DNA from 4 places in the Streptomyces sp. NPDC094448 genome. Region 1 is predicted to be linked to each of the others. Evidence: riboswitches for the same ligand, from Rfam matches in the RefSeq annotation. Region 1 holds a riboswitch; each other region holds the start of a gene.

Evidence for each region. A riboswitch is a leader RNA that binds a small molecule or an ion and turns the genes downstream of it on or off. The one in region 1 is predicted to bind cyclic di-AMP.
Region 2: linked by a shared signal. The riboswitch ahead of ACIQ9E_RS03320 (peptidoglycan DD-metalloendopeptidase family protein) and the one ahead of ACIQ9E_RS26460 (C40 family peptidase) in region 1 are both predicted to bind cyclic di-AMP.
Region 3: linked by a shared signal. The riboswitch ahead of ACIQ9E_RS24540 (transglycosylase family protein) and the one ahead of ACIQ9E_RS26460 (C40 family peptidase) in region 1 are both predicted to bind cyclic di-AMP.
Region 4: linked by a shared signal. The riboswitch ahead of ACIQ9E_RS00380 (M23 family metallopeptidase) and the one ahead of ACIQ9E_RS26460 (C40 family peptidase) in region 1 are both predicted to bind cyclic di-AMP.

What each region holds. Positions count from the first base shown of each region.
Region 1 is NZ_JBIWGU010000015.1:111,475-113,664, forward strand. Features, by position in the region: gene ACIQ9E_RS26455 (ATP-binding protein) at 1-380, shown strand, start outside; gene ACIQ9E_RS26460 (C40 family peptidase) at 529-1,008, opposite strand; cyclic di-AMP (ydaO/yuaA leader) riboswitch at 1,011-1,183, opposite strand; gene ACIQ9E_RS26465 (hypothetical protein) at 1,524-1,844, opposite strand; gene ACIQ9E_RS26470 (ATP-dependent Clp protease proteolytic subunit) at 1,841-2,190, opposite strand, start outside.
Region 2 is NZ_JBIWGU010000001.1:813,421-815,610, forward strand. Features, by position in the region: gene ACIQ9E_RS03315 (tyrosine-protein phosphatase) at 1-812, opposite strand, end outside; cyclic di-AMP (ydaO/yuaA leader) riboswitch at 1,271-1,422, shown strand; gene ACIQ9E_RS03320 (peptidoglycan DD-metalloendopeptidase family protein) at 1,428-2,190, shown strand, end outside.
Region 3 is NZ_JBIWGU010000013.1:77,374-79,563, forward strand. Features, by position in the region: gene ACIQ9E_RS24535 (transglycosylase family protein) at 1-418, shown strand, start outside; cyclic di-AMP (ydaO/yuaA leader) riboswitch at 707-886, shown strand; gene ACIQ9E_RS24540 (transglycosylase family protein) at 890-1,600, shown strand; gene eno (phosphopyruvate hydratase) at 2,059-2,190, shown strand, end outside.
Region 4 is NZ_JBIWGU010000001.1:103,363-105,552, reverse strand. Features, by position in the region: gene ACIQ9E_RS00380 (M23 family metallopeptidase) at 260-1,087, opposite strand; cyclic di-AMP (ydaO/yuaA leader) riboswitch at 1,100-1,263, opposite strand; gene ACIQ9E_RS00375 (M16 family metallopeptidase) at 1,537-2,190, opposite strand, start outside.

The DNA of each region.
Region 1 (2,190 bases):
GTCATGTGACCGCGGCTCTTGGGGAGTGGGGCCTGCCCGCCTCGTCGGACACCCTGGACACGATCCGGCTGATCGTCTCGGAGCTGACCACCAATGCCGTCCAGCACACCTTCGGCCAGTCGCCCACCTTCACGGTGACCCTGCTGCTGGAGCGGGACGAGGAACTGCGGATCGGGGTGACGGACAGCCACCCGCGCTGGCCGCAGCGGCTGCCCGCGGCCGTCCGTCAGGACAATGGGCGGGGCATGGTCATCGTCCGCAGCCTCACGGCCCACAGCGGCGGCCGGCTGACGGTCACTCCGACCCCGGACGGCGGCAAGACGGTCTGGATCGCCCTGCCGTGGCACCCGGTCGGCGCCGGGCCCGGGGGCCGGGGCTGACCGGCCCTCAGCGCTCCACGGGGGACGGCCGGAAACGCCGGCCGCGGGTGACCGGGAAACGCCGGCCGCGGGTGACCGGGAAACGCGTGCCGGGGGCCCGGCATATCCGCCCCCGGCCCCCCGGCACCGCCTCAGCTCCTCCGGCCGGTCACCGAACCCGGCCGTACGAGATGCTCTTGCTCCAGATCTTGTCCAGCTTCACCCAGGAACCCCTCTTGGGGGAGTGCCAGATCTTGCCCTTCCCGGCGTAGATACCCACGTGGTAAACACCGCCCCGGCCGTGGAAGAAGACCAGGTCACCCGCCTTCCGTGACTTCACGGAGATCTTGCGGGTCTTGTTGTACTGCTGCTGAGCGGTCCGCGGGAGCTTCTTGCCCGCCTTCTTGTACGAGTAGACCGTCAGCCCCGAGCAGTCGAAGCGGGACGGTCCCGCCGCGCCGTACCTGTACGGAGCACCCTTCTTCGAGGCGGCGACCTTGAGCGCCTTGCCCGCGTGCGCCGTGGCCGCGGCCTGGGCCTCGGGCGTACCGCCGGGCACGATCAGCGTGCCGCCGAGCGCCGCGATCGTCAGAGCGGACACCGTGCCCGCCCGGCCGAGGAGGGACGGGACGTTTTTCTGCGCATTCATGCGCAACCCTTCGTCAGCCGCCTGTGAAGGATGACCTGTCGGGTTCGGGCGGACGAAGGTGCCCGGCCGCTGACGCGGCTTCACCCCGAGGAACCTCCGGATCGCGTTCGGTCCGTCGGTTCCGTACTGCCTGGGTCCTCCACTCCTGCCGATGCACTTCTGTCGACCAGTAGTCCGGAACGGCGGCAGGACTCGGCGTCCGCCCGGACCGCCCCGCCGAGGTGACGGGGGCTTGTCGTCCCAGGGATCTTGACCCACCGACTGCCGGATTTCGAAGTCAAAACGGCGATATGTGAGTTTCAACACGAATGCGGCGTTCGTATGAACATGACCCTGTCCGGGCCCCGGAAAGGGCACTCGGAACACCCCGTACCAGCACGGGAGTAAGACTTTCCGGTAGAGGGATCGTCATTCGTCCGCAACTTGACGCTAGGTGTTACCGACGGTTCGACTCCACCGATTGAGGGAGGGGAAATCCCACTCGAACAGCGGTTGACGAGTGGACGGCGGTGTCGTCAGGACGGAGATCGTGGCGGGATGGTCACCCGGAATGTCCGCCTTTCGCCGTCGAGGACGCGGAGAGCGTGGGTGAACGTCCCGGTGTGCAGCTCACTCTCCCCGCGCCGGTGCATCAGGGTCAGGGCGTCCCGGAGTTCGGCGGCCCGGCTCACCAGGGCCTGGGCCGCGCGAAGGGCTCCGTAGGTGTGCTCGGAGCGGGCCGGGTTGATCCGGCCGACGAGATCCGCGACGGCGAGATAGGCGTCGAGGACCTCGGCCTCGGCGCGGGTCAGTGCGGGCAGGGGCGGCAGTTCGGGCCGCGGAGCCGAGGGGTTCACCGGGGGCCGCCGCCGGTGCCGCCGGCCGCCCCCGCGGTGCCGGGGCCGCCGGGCGGGCCGGGCCGGGAGGTCTTGCGGCTGCCGATCACATGGTCGACGATTCCGTACTCCTTCGCGCCCGCGGCGTCGAGGAACAGGTCCCGCTCCAGATCGTCCGCGATCAGGGCCCGCTCCCGGTCGGTGTGCCGGGCCAGCAGATCCACCGTCAGGGCGCGCAGCCGCAGCAGCTCCCGGGCTTCGATCTCCAGATCCGACGGCGTGCCCCGGACCGGTTCGTCGAGGGCGGGCTGGCGGAGCGCGATCCGCGCCCCCGGCAGTGCCATCCGCTTGCCCGGCGCCCCGGCGG
Region 2 (2,190 bases), on a different contig from region 1:
CAGCCCTTGTCGAGCAGCCTCTCCCGCAGCCGCTCCCGGGTCGCGGCGGAGAGCCCGAGTCCCTCGGAGAGATAGCGCGGTGTGCCGCCCCACACCGAGTCGACGGCGTCGAAGGCCGCGTGCAGATACGCCGCGCGCGCGTCGAACAGCGGACTCAGCAGCTCCATCACCTCCGGCGACATGCCCTCCGGGGCGTCCTCGGCCCGGCGCACCCGGTAGCGCCGGTGCGGATCGTTCGACTTCAGATAGTCCGCCTCGACGGCCTCCCGCTCCACACCCACCGCGAGCAGGGTCACCGCGATCGACAGCCCCGCCCGGTCCTTGCCCGCCGCGCAGTGCATCAGCGCGGGGACGCTGTCCCCGGCCAGCGCGTGCAGCACCCGGCTGTGCTCGGCCGTCCGCCCGGTGATGATCGCCCGGTACGAGTCCACCATCCGCTGCGCGGCCCGGCCGTCCGCCAGCAGGGACCGCAGCTGCGGCAGATCGCCGCGCTGCACCACCCGCCAGAACTCGGCGCCGTCCGCCGGGTCGCTCAGCGGGAGGTTGAGATTCCGGACCCCCGGCAGGGTCACGTCCGGGCCCTCCAGGCGGATATCGGCGGCATTGCGGAAATCGAAGACCGTATGCAGTCCGAGACCGGCGAGAAAAGCGGCGTCGCTCGCGGTGGCATGGGCCAGATGGCCGCTGCGGTAGAGCCGTCCGGCGCGCACCGCACGGCCGTCGGCCGTCGGCAGCCCGCCGAGGTCGCGGAAGTTGCGGATCCCGGCCAGCTCCGGCTCGGTCGACGGGACCTGCGGCACCTGCTGCGTCACAACGGCTCCCTGCACAGTCACGGCCCGTCGGCGCCGGTCGCCGACGGTGGCATGACCCCGACGATACGACATTGATTCCTCAGGCAATCATTCCGTCGGACCGTCTGCCGACGTCCGAGGGGTGATTGACGTCCGCGCGGTGAGCGACTGCCGAATGAACAGCCTCTGTCCCCTATGTCCGTCATGGACTCTTCGTTCGAACATGCCCCGTCTCGTTGGGGGATGGGGGGTGGTTCATGAGCAGGATCACATTCGTGACGGTGTGTGGCGGTGGCCCGGGAGGGGCATACGGGCGTCCGGCGGGAGTTGACGGAGCGGCACCCACGGAGGGTCACCGCCACCGGCCCGTCCTCAAGATCGGCTCCGCCCGCCCTGGTGCGAGTGGCTTGTTCCCGCTCTTACGGCCGGTTTACGGTCACCGCAATCCGGGCGGACCGCCGAATCCTGCCGCCGTCCGGAACCCTTCACCCGAAGCACGTGGCAGGAGCGGGGGACCCAGGTAGTCCGCCGGACGGGAAACCGTCCGGCTCGGGGTGAAGTCGCGCCGTGCGCGACCGGGCACCTCCCGCCCGAACCCGACAGCTCACCTCGCAGGCGCCGGAGAGGAAACGCGCCATGCCCGCAAAGGGTAAGCACCGCCGTCCCAAGTCCACGGTCATCACCCGTGGAATCGTCGCTGCCGGAACCGGCGGCGCCGCCATCGCACTGCCCCTGATCGGGGCCACCGGCGCCCATGCCGCCGAACAGGCCGCGCCCGCCGCCCCGGCCGCCGCCGTTGCCCCGGCCGCCGCCGTCGCCCCGGCCGCCGCGCCCGCCGCCGCTGCCGGGAAGCCCGCCGGATCCGCCACGTACATCGTGGTGGCCGGGGACCATCTGTCCAAGATCGCCTCGGAGCGGGACGTCGAGGGCGGCTGGCAGCAGCTGTACGCGGACAACCGTGCCGCGGTCGGCGACGATCCTTCCCTGATCCACCCCGGCCTGAAGCTGGTGCTCGACGGCAAGGGTGCCGAGCGCGCCCCCGAGGCCCCGGCCGCCGAGAAGGCCGGGCAGAAGGCCGCCAAGGCGGCCGAGCCCGCGGAGAAGGCGGCGCAGGCGGTTGAGAAGGGTGAGCGGGCCTCGCGCGACGGCGCCCGTCCTGCCGCCGCTGCCCCGGCCCCGGCCGCCGCCGAGCCCGCCGCCCCGGCGCAGCAGGAGCCCGCCCCGGCCGCTCCCGCCGCACCCGCGCCCGAGGCCGCCTCCGGCGTCTGGGCCGCCCCGCTCGCCGGCGCCCAGGTCGGCACCCCGTACCGCGCCTCCGGTGCCATGTGGTCCAGCGGCTACCACACCGGTGTCGACTTCGCGGTCCCGACCGGCACCTCCGTCCGTTCCATCGGCCCCG
Region 3 (2,190 bases), on a different contig from region 1:
CAAGCACCGCGGCGCACCCGCCGCCGAGGAGGCCGCCAAGGAGACCCCTTCGGGCCCGGCCGGCCCCGGCGCTCCCGGGAGCACCGGCACCCCGTCCGTGGAAACCGCCGACCCGTCCCGCGCCTCCGGCCCCGACCGGACCTCCCGCTCCGAGACCGCCCGTTCCGATGCCCTGAATCAGGGCGATCAGGGCGGTACGGGCACTCCGGCCAAGACCGGCACCGCGGACGGTACGGGTGAAGCCGGGCAGCCCTCCGGTACGTACACGGTCCGCTCCGGCGACAACCTCTGGTCCATCGCCGAGGAGAAGAAGGTCCCCGGCGGCTGGCCGGCGCTCTATGAGGCCAACCAGGAGCTGGTCGGAGCTGATCCCGATCTGATCCTCCCTGGCCAGAGCCTTGATCTCCAGGCGAAGTAGCCTCCGGAACACCGAAATTGACGCCCTATTTTGCTGGGATATGTCCATTTCCGTGTAAGTGAGACATGAGTCTCTTCGGTCCGGCCGTGGTCCCCACTCTTCCGGAATCCCTCATTCCGCACGCCACCTGCGAAAACGCGAGTTTCCGGAGGGGTGGGATGGGCGTTTTGCCCACGATGTTCCGTCGTTGAAGAAGCGGGACGCCTGTGACTACGGTCTGGACCGCTCGCCAAAGCGGGCACCACTGACCGTCACGCCGAATCCTGCCGTCGGTCGGGGGGAACAGTCGTCGCGAAAGCGCCGAAGGCAGGAGCGGGGGACCCAGGTTTGTGCCGGTCCCGTCCGACAGCCCGCGAGGGCGGCGGACGACCGGCTTGGGGTGAAGCCGTACGACGCGGGTCGTACGGCCGGGCAACTCACTGCGCCCGAACCCGACAGCTCACCTCGTAGGCGTCGGTGAGGAGAACCTCCATGCTGTTTTCCAGCAAGGGCAAGCACCGCCGCCCGTCCAAGGCCGCCCGCTTCGCCGCCTTCGCAGGCATCACCACCGTCGCCGTCGCCGCCCCGATCATGGGCGCCACCTCGGCCTCCGCCGCCACCGCCGCCGAGTGGGACAAGGTCGCCCAGTGCGAGTCCGGCGGCAACTGGTCCATCAACACGGGCAACGGCTACTACGGCGGCGTCCAGTTCTCCAGCTCCACCTGGGCCGCCTTCGGCGGCACCAAGTACGCCCCCAACGCGCACCTCGCCACCAAGGCGCAGCAGATCGAGATCGCCGAGAAGACCCTGGCGGGCCAGGGCAAGGGCGCCTGGCCGAAGTGCGGTGTCGGCCTCTCGAACACCCCGTACGGCGGTGCCGCCGCCGAGCAGGCCCCGGCCCAGCCGAAGCAGGAGAAGCCGAAGCAGCAGGCCGAGCCCGCGCAGCCGAAGCAGGAGCGCGCCGAGGTTCCGACCACCCGCTCCGAGCGCGCCCAGGCCCCGGCCTCGGCGAAGTCCGCGGCTCCGGCCAAGGGCTTCGAGAAGGGCGACGGCGAGTACGAGGTCAAGTCCGGCGACACCCTCAGCAAGATCGCCGACGCCGAGCAGGTCGAAGGCGGCTGGCAGAAGCTGTTCGAGCTGAACAAGGACATCGTCGACGACGCCGACGTCATCTTCCCGGGCCAGCAGCTCCACCTCGGCTGACGGGCCTGACCCTCCCGGGCCGGCAGCTCCACCTCGGCCAACGGACCTGCGGCTCCCCGCGAACCGCACCCCCGGGGCCGGTCCCTTTCCGGACCTGCCCCCACCCGGACCCCGGACCGCGGCTCCCCCCTGCGGTCCACCCCCCACGGGTCCGACCCCCCCGCACCCCGGGCCGGCGCGCTTCCCCCGTACGCGCCGGTCCGGGGTTCCGTCTGCCGCCCCGGACTGCTCCGTACGGCCCCGGAGAACCGCCCCCGTGCACCCGTCTGAGCGAGCAGATGCCCAGCTGAGAACTGTTACCCATCGGTAGGAACGCGGCTTTTGCCCACCACCGCAGTTCTTCGCACTCTTTTTCGTCCCAGGGGGCGGGCATCGGCGGGGCGGCGCCCGCCGTCCGGTTAGGCTCTTGGCGCAAGGCTCAAGAGACCCGCACCCCACGCGTCACATCCCAGAAGGAGATGCTCGTGCCGTCCATCGACGTCGTCGTAGCCCGGGAAATCCTCGACTCCCGGGGGAACCCCACGGTCGAGGTCGAGGTCGGCCTCGACGACGGGAGCACCGGCCGCGCCGCCGTGCCCTCCGGTGCCTCC
Region 4 (2,190 bases), on a different contig from region 1:
CTCCGCTGTGATCCGGACGAAGCGACGGAATGCAGCCGCTCGTATTTACCGGAAGACTCTATGCCAGGCGCACGGATATTCCGACAGCCTCCGATAAACCGCCGATATCTTCCGGCCACGGGAATCACGGGACGGCGGCTCCGGAACGCGCAGTGCCCCGGCGCCGGGCGCCGGGGCACTGCGAAAACCAGCAAAAGCAGACGGGAAAGCCGAGAAGCGGCTGCACCCGATCCGAGGGGCCCGGGGCGGGCCCGGGAGGTCAGACCCGGACGCCCTTGCCGCGCAGATACGCGACCGGGTCGACGTCCGAGCCGTATTCCGCGCCGGTGCGGACCTCGAAGTGGAGGTGCGCGCCGGTGGAGTTCCCGGTGGAGCCCGCGCGGCCGATCTGCTGGCCGGGCATCACGGTCTGCCCGGCAGTGACGGAGAGCGACGACAGATGCGCGTACTGGGTGTACGAACCGTCGCGCATCTCGATGACGACGTTGTAGCCGTAGGCCCCGCCCCAGCCCGCCTCTACGACGGTGCCCGCGCCCACGGACACGATCTTCGTCCCGGTCGAGGCGTGGAAGTCGATACCGGTGTGCGTACCGGAGGACCAGAGCGCGCTGTTGGCCCGGTAGGAGGTGGTGACGCCCGAACCCTCGACGGGCGCCGTCCAGGTGTTGAGCAGCCGCTTGCGCTCGGCGTCCCGGGCGGCGCGCTCACGGGCCTCGCGTTCGGCCTCGGCCCGCGCCTCGGCCTCGCGCTTGGCCTCCGCCTCCGCCTGGGCGCGGGCCACGGCCTGCTGCTTCTGGGCGTGGGCCTGGTCGGCGACCTGGCCGGAGAGCGAATCGGACGCGGAGAGCGGCTGGAGGGTGCCGGGCTGCTCGGCGGCGAGGATCTGAAGGGTGCCCGTGTCCTCGGCGCTCAGGGTGCCCGGGTCGCCGTTCTGCTCCCGGCCGTCGCCGTCGGAGGCGAACGCGGGGGCGGCGAGGGTGCCGATGACGCCGGTGGTGGCGAGGGTGGCGGCTCCGGCGATGCTCGCGCTGCGGCGCGTCATCCGGCTCGGGCCACGGTGCTTCCCACTGGTTCGGGCAAACGCCATGGAGAGGCTGGTCCTTTCCTTCCTTCTCGCCTACCGGGTTAGCTGACGGGTTCGGAGAGAGGAAGGTCTCCTACGGCTCCTCCACGGGCTGCGGAGGGTCCGATTCACCCCGGTGGGGACATGGGTCCCCGGCTCCCCAGGGCTCGCGCCCGGCGGGGACTCGGCGATGGCTGTCCGTGCCGCGGTTTGCGGCGCCTGCAGGCGAACAGCCGGATCGACGCTAGGCGGACGGCATGTCGATCACCAAACAAACGGGCTTCTTTGTTGCTCATGCCACAGCCCATGCCGGTCAACTTCCCACCAAAACGGACAGCTGACGGAGCGGAGCCCCGGGCGCGGCGCACCAACGCGCAACGCCCGGGGCTCCGCCCGTACCACCGGCACCGCCGGACCACGCGCCGCGGGGGCCGGACCGACCGGCCCGGCCCACCTGCGCGGCTGCCGGTCCGTCAGCCCTTCACCACCGTCACTTCCCCGATGCCCAGCGCCCGGACGGGCCCGGCGATCTCGGAGGCATCACCGACGAGTACGGTCACCAGCCGGTCCACCGGGAACGCGCTGACGACCGCCGCGGTCGCCTCGACCGTCCCGGTCTGGGCCAGACGGGCGTACAACTGCCCCTGGAAGTCGTCGGGAAGGTGCTGCTCCACCTGGTCCGCGAGGGTGCCCGCGACGGATGCCGCCGTCTCGTACCGCAGCGGGGCGACTCCGACGAGGTTCTGTACGGCGACATCGCGCTCGGCGTCCGTCAGTCCCCCTTCGGCGAGGGTGCGCAGAACCTGCCAGAGGTCCTCCAGCGCCGGGCCGGTGTTGGGCGTGTCGACCGAGCCGCTGATGCCCAGCAGCGCGGCGCCCGAACCGTCCGGGGCGGAGCACAGCACCTGTGCGAAGGCCCGGACCCCGTAGGTGTACCCCTTCTCCTCGCGGAGCACCCGGTCGAGCCGGGAGGTGAGGGTGCCGCCGAGGCAGTACGTGCCGAGCACCTGGGCCGGCCAGACCCGGTCGTGCCGGTCGGCGCCGATCCGGCCGATGAGCAGTTGGGTCTGGACCGCGCCCGGCCGGTCCACGATGATCACGCGGCCGCTGTCGTCGGCGGTGATCTC